3 regions of the Streptomyces sp. NPDC060031 genome follow, and region 1 is predicted to be linked to each of the others. Evidence: riboswitches for the same ligand, from Rfam matches in the RefSeq annotation. Region 1 holds a riboswitch; each other region holds the start of a gene.
What was found. Region 1 has a riboswitch for cobalamin ahead of ACFWB8_RS18485 (ABC transporter substrate-binding protein). Riboswitches for the same ligand answer to the same signal wherever they lie in the genome.

Region 1 (2,251 bases):
GACGCCCTCATCGCGGTGGGCGCCGACATCGAGGCGCCGGGCGGCCTCCTCGGCGGCGGCACCCCGCTCGCCGACGCGACGGGCTTCGGCCAGTGGCGCGCCGCGCGCCGCCTCATCGAGCACGGCGCCCGCCCCGGCCTCGAGGACGCCGCGGCCCTCGGACTCCTGGAACGCGTCGAGGAGTTCCTCGCCGCCGGCGTGCCCCGGGAAGACGTCACGAGTGCCTTCTGGGGGGCCTGTCACGGAGGCCGGCTGTCCACAGCCCAATACCTGCTGTCTCAAGGCGCGGACGTCGACTGGATCGGCCACGGCGGCCTGACACCTCTCGATATTGCTCTGACCAGCGAAGACGGACCCTTGATCGCCTGGCTGCGGTCCGCCGGCGCGCACACCGGCGCCGAGATTCCCGCGAGTTGACCCCTGAATTCGGTGGATCTTCGGCCTGCGTCGTGCCATGGTTGGTCCCACCGAAGGGGTGTAGCTCAGCTGGTCAGAGCGCCGGTCTCCAAAACCGAAGGCCGCAGGTTCGAATCCTGCCGCCCCTGCAACGCTGTACAACGGCTCTGTCGTGAACGCCCAACCGTGGACGCCCAGGCGCGAGATCCCTCGCCCTGGGCGTTCGTCGTTTCCCCGCGGGGCCCGTCGGCCGGCGTCTGGCAGACTGGGGCGGGTCATCCCAGGCGGTGCAGGACAGGAAACCGGTGCGAATCCGGTGCGGTCCCGCCACTGTGACCGGAGCCCGCCCGCGGGAACCGGGAGTCAGACACTGACGCACCGCCTCTTCACTTCGGCCAGGGGACGCGGATCCCCCGGAGAGGCTTCGCGATGTCGCGTTCCCGCGCCCTCCTGCGCGCATGTGTGCCGGTTTCACTGCTGATACCCCTGGCCGCCTGCGGCGGCTCCCCGAATGCGGGGGACCGGCCGTCAGGAGCCACCGCCGGGCCCGGATTCCCGTACACCGTCACGAACTGCGGGACGACCAGCACCTACCAGGCCCCGCCCCGACGGGCCGTCACCATGAACCAGCACGCGACCGAGATCCTCCTCGCCCTCGGGCTGGAGGAGAAGATCGCCGGGACCGCCTACCTGGACGACGCGGTGCTCCCCGCCTACCGGCCCGCCTACGACGAGCTCAAGGTGCTGGCCAAGGAGTACCCCTCCAAGGAGATCCTCCTCGGAGCCAACCCCGACTTCGTCTACGGGGGTTACTCCAGCGCTTTCGACAAGGCCCAGGGCCGCGACCGCGAGGGACTCGCCAAGTCCGGCATCAACTCGCGGCTCAGCGTGGAGTACTGCACCGAGGGGCCGGTCGGCCTCGACCAGCTCAAGACCGAGATCACCGAGGTGGCGCGGACCTTCGGCGTACCCGAGCGCGGCGCCGAGCTCATCGAGGACGAGCAGCGCCGCATCGACGCCGTCACCGCGCGGGTGAAGGGCCGGGCCAAGCCGTCCGTCTTCGTCTACGACTCCGGCGAGGCCTCCGCCTTCACCTCGGGAGGCAACGGAATCGGCAATCAGATCGTCTCGCTGGCCGGCGGGACGAACGCCTTCGCCGACCTCAAGGACACCTTCGGTGACGTGTCGTGGGAGAAGGTCATCGAGCGCCGGCCCGAGGTGGTCCTCATCTACGACTACGGCGGCACCACCGTCGAAGCCAAGAAGCAGCGCCTGTTGAACGACCCGGCGCTGGCGCAGGTTCCCGCGATCAAGAACCAGCGCTTCGTCGTGCTCCCGCTGTCCTCGGCCGTGCTCGGCGTACGCGTCGCCGACGCCGTCGAGTCCCTGGCCCGCCAGCTCCACCCCGACGCCGCGTGAGGCGGCGCCGCACCCCGCTCGTCCTCGTCGTGCTCGCCTGCGCACTGGCCGCGTCCGCCGTCGCGGGCCTGGCCCTCGGGCCGGTACGGATCGCCCCCGGCCAGGTGCTCGACATCCTGCTCGCCGGACCGGGCCCGGGCAGCGGAGCCTTTGGTTCCATCGTGTGGGACGTACGCATGCCACGGGTGCTGCTCGGGGCCTTCGTCGGCGCCGGGCTGGCCGTCGCGGGCACCGTGCTGCAGGCCCTCGTACGCAACCAGCTGGCCGACCCCTTCCTGCTCGGGGCCTCCTCAGGGGCCTCGGCGGGTGCGGTCGCGGTCATCGTGCTCGGGGCGGGGGCGGGGGCGGGGGCGGGTGCGGGAGCCGGGGGCATCGCCAGCGGCGTGGGGGTGCCGCTCGCCGCCTTCGCCGGGTCGATGGGCGCGCTCGTCGCCGT
Region 2 (2,251 bases), on a different contig from region 1:
GTGGCCGAGGTCGAGGCGGCCTGCGCCGCGCCCTGGCGGCGGCCCTTGCGGACGCCGAAGTAGTACGCGAGCACCCCCGCGCCGAGCGCCGCCTGGAGGGCGAACAGCGCGGACTCCACCTCCCCGGACGGGGGCTCGTACAGGGGCGAGAACCACGGCTCGTAGTCCGGCTTCAGCTCGGTGATCGCCGACTCCGCCTGCGCGTCGGCGCCCGTGAACGGCTCTTCCTTGTCGTCGCCCAGCCCCAGCGCGAGCGGGAGCACGGCGAGCGCCGCGACCAGGAACAGCAGCAGGGTGTTGATCTTCGCGTTCCGGCTCATCACAGCCCCGCCTCCTGCTTCGTGGCGCCCTTGGTCCCGGTGAGCTTCGCGACGCCGAGCCGGACCAGGTCCGGCGCGCTCGACTGGATCAGCAGCCGCATCACGAGCACGGTCAGCAGCCCCTCGCTCACCGCGAGGGGGATCTGCGTGAGCGCGAAGATCTCGCTGAACTTCTCGAGCGAGCCGAGGAATCCGGTGGCCTCGTCGGGGAAGGCCAGCGCCAGCTGGACGGAAGTGACGCAGTAGGTGACCAGGTCGGCGAAGAAGGCGCCGAGGAAGACGGTCACCATCAGCGGGACGTCGAAGCGGCGCAGCAGCCGGTAGACCCCGTAGCCCGCCCAGGGGCCGGCGATGGCCATCGAGAAGACGTTGGCGCCGAGGGTGGTCAGGCCGCCGTGGGCCAGCAGCAGGGCCTGGAAGAGCAGGGTGATCGTGCCGAGCACCGCCATGATCGGCGGCCGGAACAGGATCGCGCCCAGCCCGGTGCCGGTGGGGTGCGAGCAACTGCCCGTCACCGAAGGGATCTTCAGGGCGGAAAGGACAAAGGTAAACGCTCCGGACGCCCCGAGCAGCAGAGTGCTCTCGGGATTGGCCTTCACCTCGCGGGTGAGGGCGCGGACGCCGTGTACGACAAAGGGAGCGGACGCGGCGCCCCAGGCGACCGCGTGCAACGGGGGCAAAAAACCCTCGGCTATATGCATGAGTGGGGAGACCTCTCCAGCACCTCGTGGATGGACAACGCGCCCCGGCCGGTCTCCTGGCTCACGGGTGCTGATGCCCTGTCTCCGCCTTCCCGGGCGGCGCGGAACCTCCCGCGCAGCCCAGTGGCTTCCCGCTGGGGGCACCTCCCAGACGGAATCTGGGGGAGATGGAGCCGGACTTCCCGTTCACAGTGGCGAGGGCCGCACCGGTTTCCCACCGGTTTCCCGAACACCAAGGCCCGCTGACCCTAGTCGCCCGGACGGACCAGTAACAACCCGCCCCAATCCGGACGGACGCGGTCCGGTGGCCGGGCCGGACGGCGGCCGGGAGGGTGGGGGAGTGGCTTCTGACTTCGATTACTCGGACCTGACCGCCGTCTACGTGAACTGCACGCTCAAACGCTCGCCCGAGACCAGCAACACCGAGGGCCTCATCGACAAGAGCCGCGCCGTCATGGCCGCGGCCGGCGTGCGGACCTCGCTGATCCGCGCCGTGGACCACGACATCGCCACCGGCGTCTGGCCGGACATGACCGAGCACGGCTGGGAGAGCGACCAGTGGCCCGTGCTCTACAGCCAGATCATGGACGCCGACATCCTCGTGCTGTGCGGCCCGATCTGGCTCGGCGACAACAGCTCCGTGATGAAGCAGGTCATCGAGCGCCTCTACGCCTGCTCCTCGATCCTGAACGAGCGCGGCCAGTACGCCTACTACGGGCGCGTCGGCGGAGCGCTGATCACCGGCAACGAGGACGGCGTCAAGCACTGCGCCATGAACATCCTCTACAGCCTCCAGCACCTCGGCTACGCGATCCCGCCGCAGGCCGACGCCGGCTGGATCGGCGAGGCCGGGCCCGGACCCTCGTACCTCGATCCCGGATCGGGCGGCCCGCAGAACGACTTCACCAACCGGAACACGGCCTTCATGTCCTGGAACCTGATGCACCTCGCCGCCCTGCTCAAGCGCGCCGGCGGCATGCCCGCGCACGGCAACCAGCGCTCCGAGTGGGACGCGGGCTGCCGCTTCGACTTCCCGAACCCCGAGCACCGCTGAAGCCCCCTCGGAGACGCCGCAAAAGGGCCCGCACCAGGCTCTGCCCCGAGCGGCGGCCCAGCGCGTCGGCCTCCCCCCCCAGGTGGTGCAGCGCCGCGGCCGTGGCCGAGCGCTCCAGGGCGGTCCGGCCCAGCACGGCCGCCCGGCGAGCTGAGGGCGGATCCGGCGCCCGGGGC
Region 3 (2,251 bases), on a different contig from region 1:
AGAGCCGTCGTCCCGAAGAAGGACGCGAAGACCCCGCCCCGGTCGATGTCCCCGACCACGACCACGGGGAACCGCGCGGCCCGCGCGATCCCCATGTTCACGATGTCGGTCCGGCGCAGGTTGATCTCGGCCGGACTCCCGGCCCCCTCGCAGATCACGGCGTCATAAGTGCCCCGCAGCTGCTCCAGGCAGTCCGTGACGATGCCGAGCAGCTGCTCCTGGCGCCCCCCGTGGTAGCCGCGGGCGCTCATCTCGCCCACCGGCTTGCCCAGCAGCACCACCTGGCTGCTCCGGTCTCCGCCGGGTTTGAGCAGCACCGGGTTCATCAGCGCGGTCGGCTCCACGCGCGCGGCCTGCGCCTGCATCGCCTGCGCCCGCCCGATCTCGGCGCCCTCCCGCGTCACGAACGAGTTCAGCGACATGTTCTGCGCCTTGAACGGGGCCACCTTGACGCCCTGTCGGGCCAGCCAGCGGCAGATGCCCGCCGTGACCACGCTCTTGCCCGCGTCCGATGTCGTACCCGCGACCAGCAGTCCGCCGCCGCGCCTCGCGCCGCTCATGTGCGCCGCCCCTTCCTCGTCGTACGGGAGACCAGCAGCCGGGCCGCCACGCAGGCCCCCAGCGCCAGCCACGTCACCTGCCGCGAAAGGCGTACCGCCCGCTCGATGTCCGCGACCTCCACGGGCCGCCCCGCCCCGCCGTTCAGCACGGCACGGTGCTCGACCCGGCCCCCGTACGCGAGCGTCCCGCCCAGCCGTACGCCGAGCGCCCCGGCGAACGAGGCCTCCACGGGCCCGGCGTTGGGGCTCGGGTGGGCGGCGGCGTCCGCGCGCCAGGCCCGTACGGCCCCCCGCCGGTCGGGGCCGGCCAGCACGGCGGCGAGCGCGGTCAGCCGGGCGCCCGGCCAGCCCGCGACGTCGTCCAGCCGGGCGGAGGCCCAGCCGTAGCGCAGGTGGCGGGGCGACTTGTGGCCGACCATCGCGTCCAGGGTGTTCACGGCGCGGAAGGCCAGCAGCCCGGGGACGCCGGCGAGGGCTCCCCACACCAGCGCCCCGACGACCGCGTCGGAGGTGTTCTCGGCGACCGACTCCACGACGGCGCGGGCCATCTGCTGCTCGTCCAGGGCCTGCGGGTCGCGCCCGCACAGGTGCGGCAGCCGCTCCCGGGCCACCTCGGCGTCCCCGGCGGCGAGCGCCCCGCCGATGGCGCGGGCCTCCCGGCCCAGCGAGGTGCCGCCTACGACGGCCCAGGTGGCGGCCGCGGTCAGGGCGATACGGGCGGCCGCGGGCCGGGAGCGCACGGCCCGCGCGCCCAGCGCGCCGACGGCGGCCGCGCCCCCGGCGCACACCAGGGTGTGCAGGACGCCCCGGGCGCGGTCGTCGCGCCACAGGGCGCGCTCGACGGCTGCGGCGGTTCGTCCGAAGGCTGCCACGGGGTGCCCTCGGCGCGGATCACCGAGGATCCGGTCGCCGATCAGGCCCGCCGTGGCCCCGTACGCGAAAACGCGATCGGCACGCATGGTGGCAGGTATGTCCTCACTCAGGGTCCGCGCCCTGGTTCGACGTGACCGGCGACGAGAGTTCCTGGCTCCCGGATCGCACTCGGCCGAGTGCTCCGGTGACAGTGGCGGGACCGCGCCGGATTCGCACCGGACTTCCTCTCCATGCCGCCGTATTGGCTCGGGCAGTCCACCACGCACCGCGAAGGCCCGTCAACTCGCCGTTGACCTGGGACGGGGCGTGCGACGGGGCGGGCGAGGACGTATGCGAAAGCTCCCCCCGGGACAAACCCGGAGGGAGCCTTGACGCGTGGTGCGCAGGTGTCTCAGCTGATGATCAGGTAGATGCCGTACGTCACGGCCACCGCGCACAGCGCGAAGCAGGCGTACGCGCCGCTGCGGGCCACGGTGGCGGCGCCGCCCTGTTCGGTGGCGGACTCGTGCCTGGAGAGGCCCACGAGACCCAGGGTGAAGAGGGCCACGAGTGCGACGGTGGCGGAGAGGCTGACCCCGAAGACGGAGCCGAGTGCTGCCCAGTCGATCTTCATACTGCCGTTTCCTCTGTCGTTCTCGGGGTCAGACCGCGGCGGCCGGAGCCGCAGGGGTCGCGGGGGTCGCCGTCGAGGCCGGGATGGTGGCCCTGAGGTCTTCGTCCGTCACCGCGGCGGTCGTACCCGCGATCGGCGGGACGGCCACGGCGGCCATGGCGGTGGTGACCACACCGGGCTGCTCCGCCTCGGTGGCGGCGAGCGG

Region 2: another riboswitch for cobalamin. It lies ahead of ACFWB8_RS09440 (energy-coupling factor ABC transporter permease); the one in region 1 lies ahead of ACFWB8_RS18485 (ABC transporter substrate-binding protein).
Region 3: another riboswitch for cobalamin. It lies ahead of ACFWB8_RS26915 (cobalamin biosynthesis protein); the one in region 1 lies ahead of ACFWB8_RS18485 (ABC transporter substrate-binding protein).

What each region holds. Positions count from the first base shown of each region.
Region 1 is NZ_JBHWVM010000037.1:28,301-30,551, forward strand. Features, by position in the region: gene ACFWB8_RS18475 (ankyrin repeat domain-containing protein) at 1-417, shown strand, start outside; tRNA gene ACFWB8_RS18480 (tRNA-Trp) at 472-545, shown strand; cobalamin riboswitch at 652-790, shown strand; gene ACFWB8_RS18485 (ABC transporter substrate-binding protein) at 826-1,815, shown strand; gene ACFWB8_RS18490 (FecCD family ABC transporter permease) at 1,812-2,251, shown strand, end outside.
Region 2 is NZ_JBHWVM010000015.1:27,081-29,331, forward strand. Features, by position in the region: gene ACFWB8_RS09435 (energy-coupling factor ABC transporter substrate-binding protein) at 1-320, opposite strand, end outside; gene ACFWB8_RS09440 (energy-coupling factor ABC transporter permease) at 320-1,021, opposite strand; cobalamin riboswitch at 1,050-1,296, opposite strand; gene ACFWB8_RS09445 (flavodoxin family protein) at 1,362-2,075, shown strand.
Region 3 is NZ_JBHWVM010000071.1:37,977-40,227, reverse strand. Features, by position in the region: partial or broken gene ACFWB8_RS26920 (cobyric acid synthase) at 1-560, opposite strand, end outside; gene ACFWB8_RS26915 (cobalamin biosynthesis protein) at 557-1,519, opposite strand; cobalamin riboswitch at 1,557-1,700, opposite strand; gene ACFWB8_RS26910 (hypothetical protein) at 1,825-2,046, opposite strand; gene ACFWB8_RS26905 (anion permease) at 2,075-2,251, opposite strand, start outside.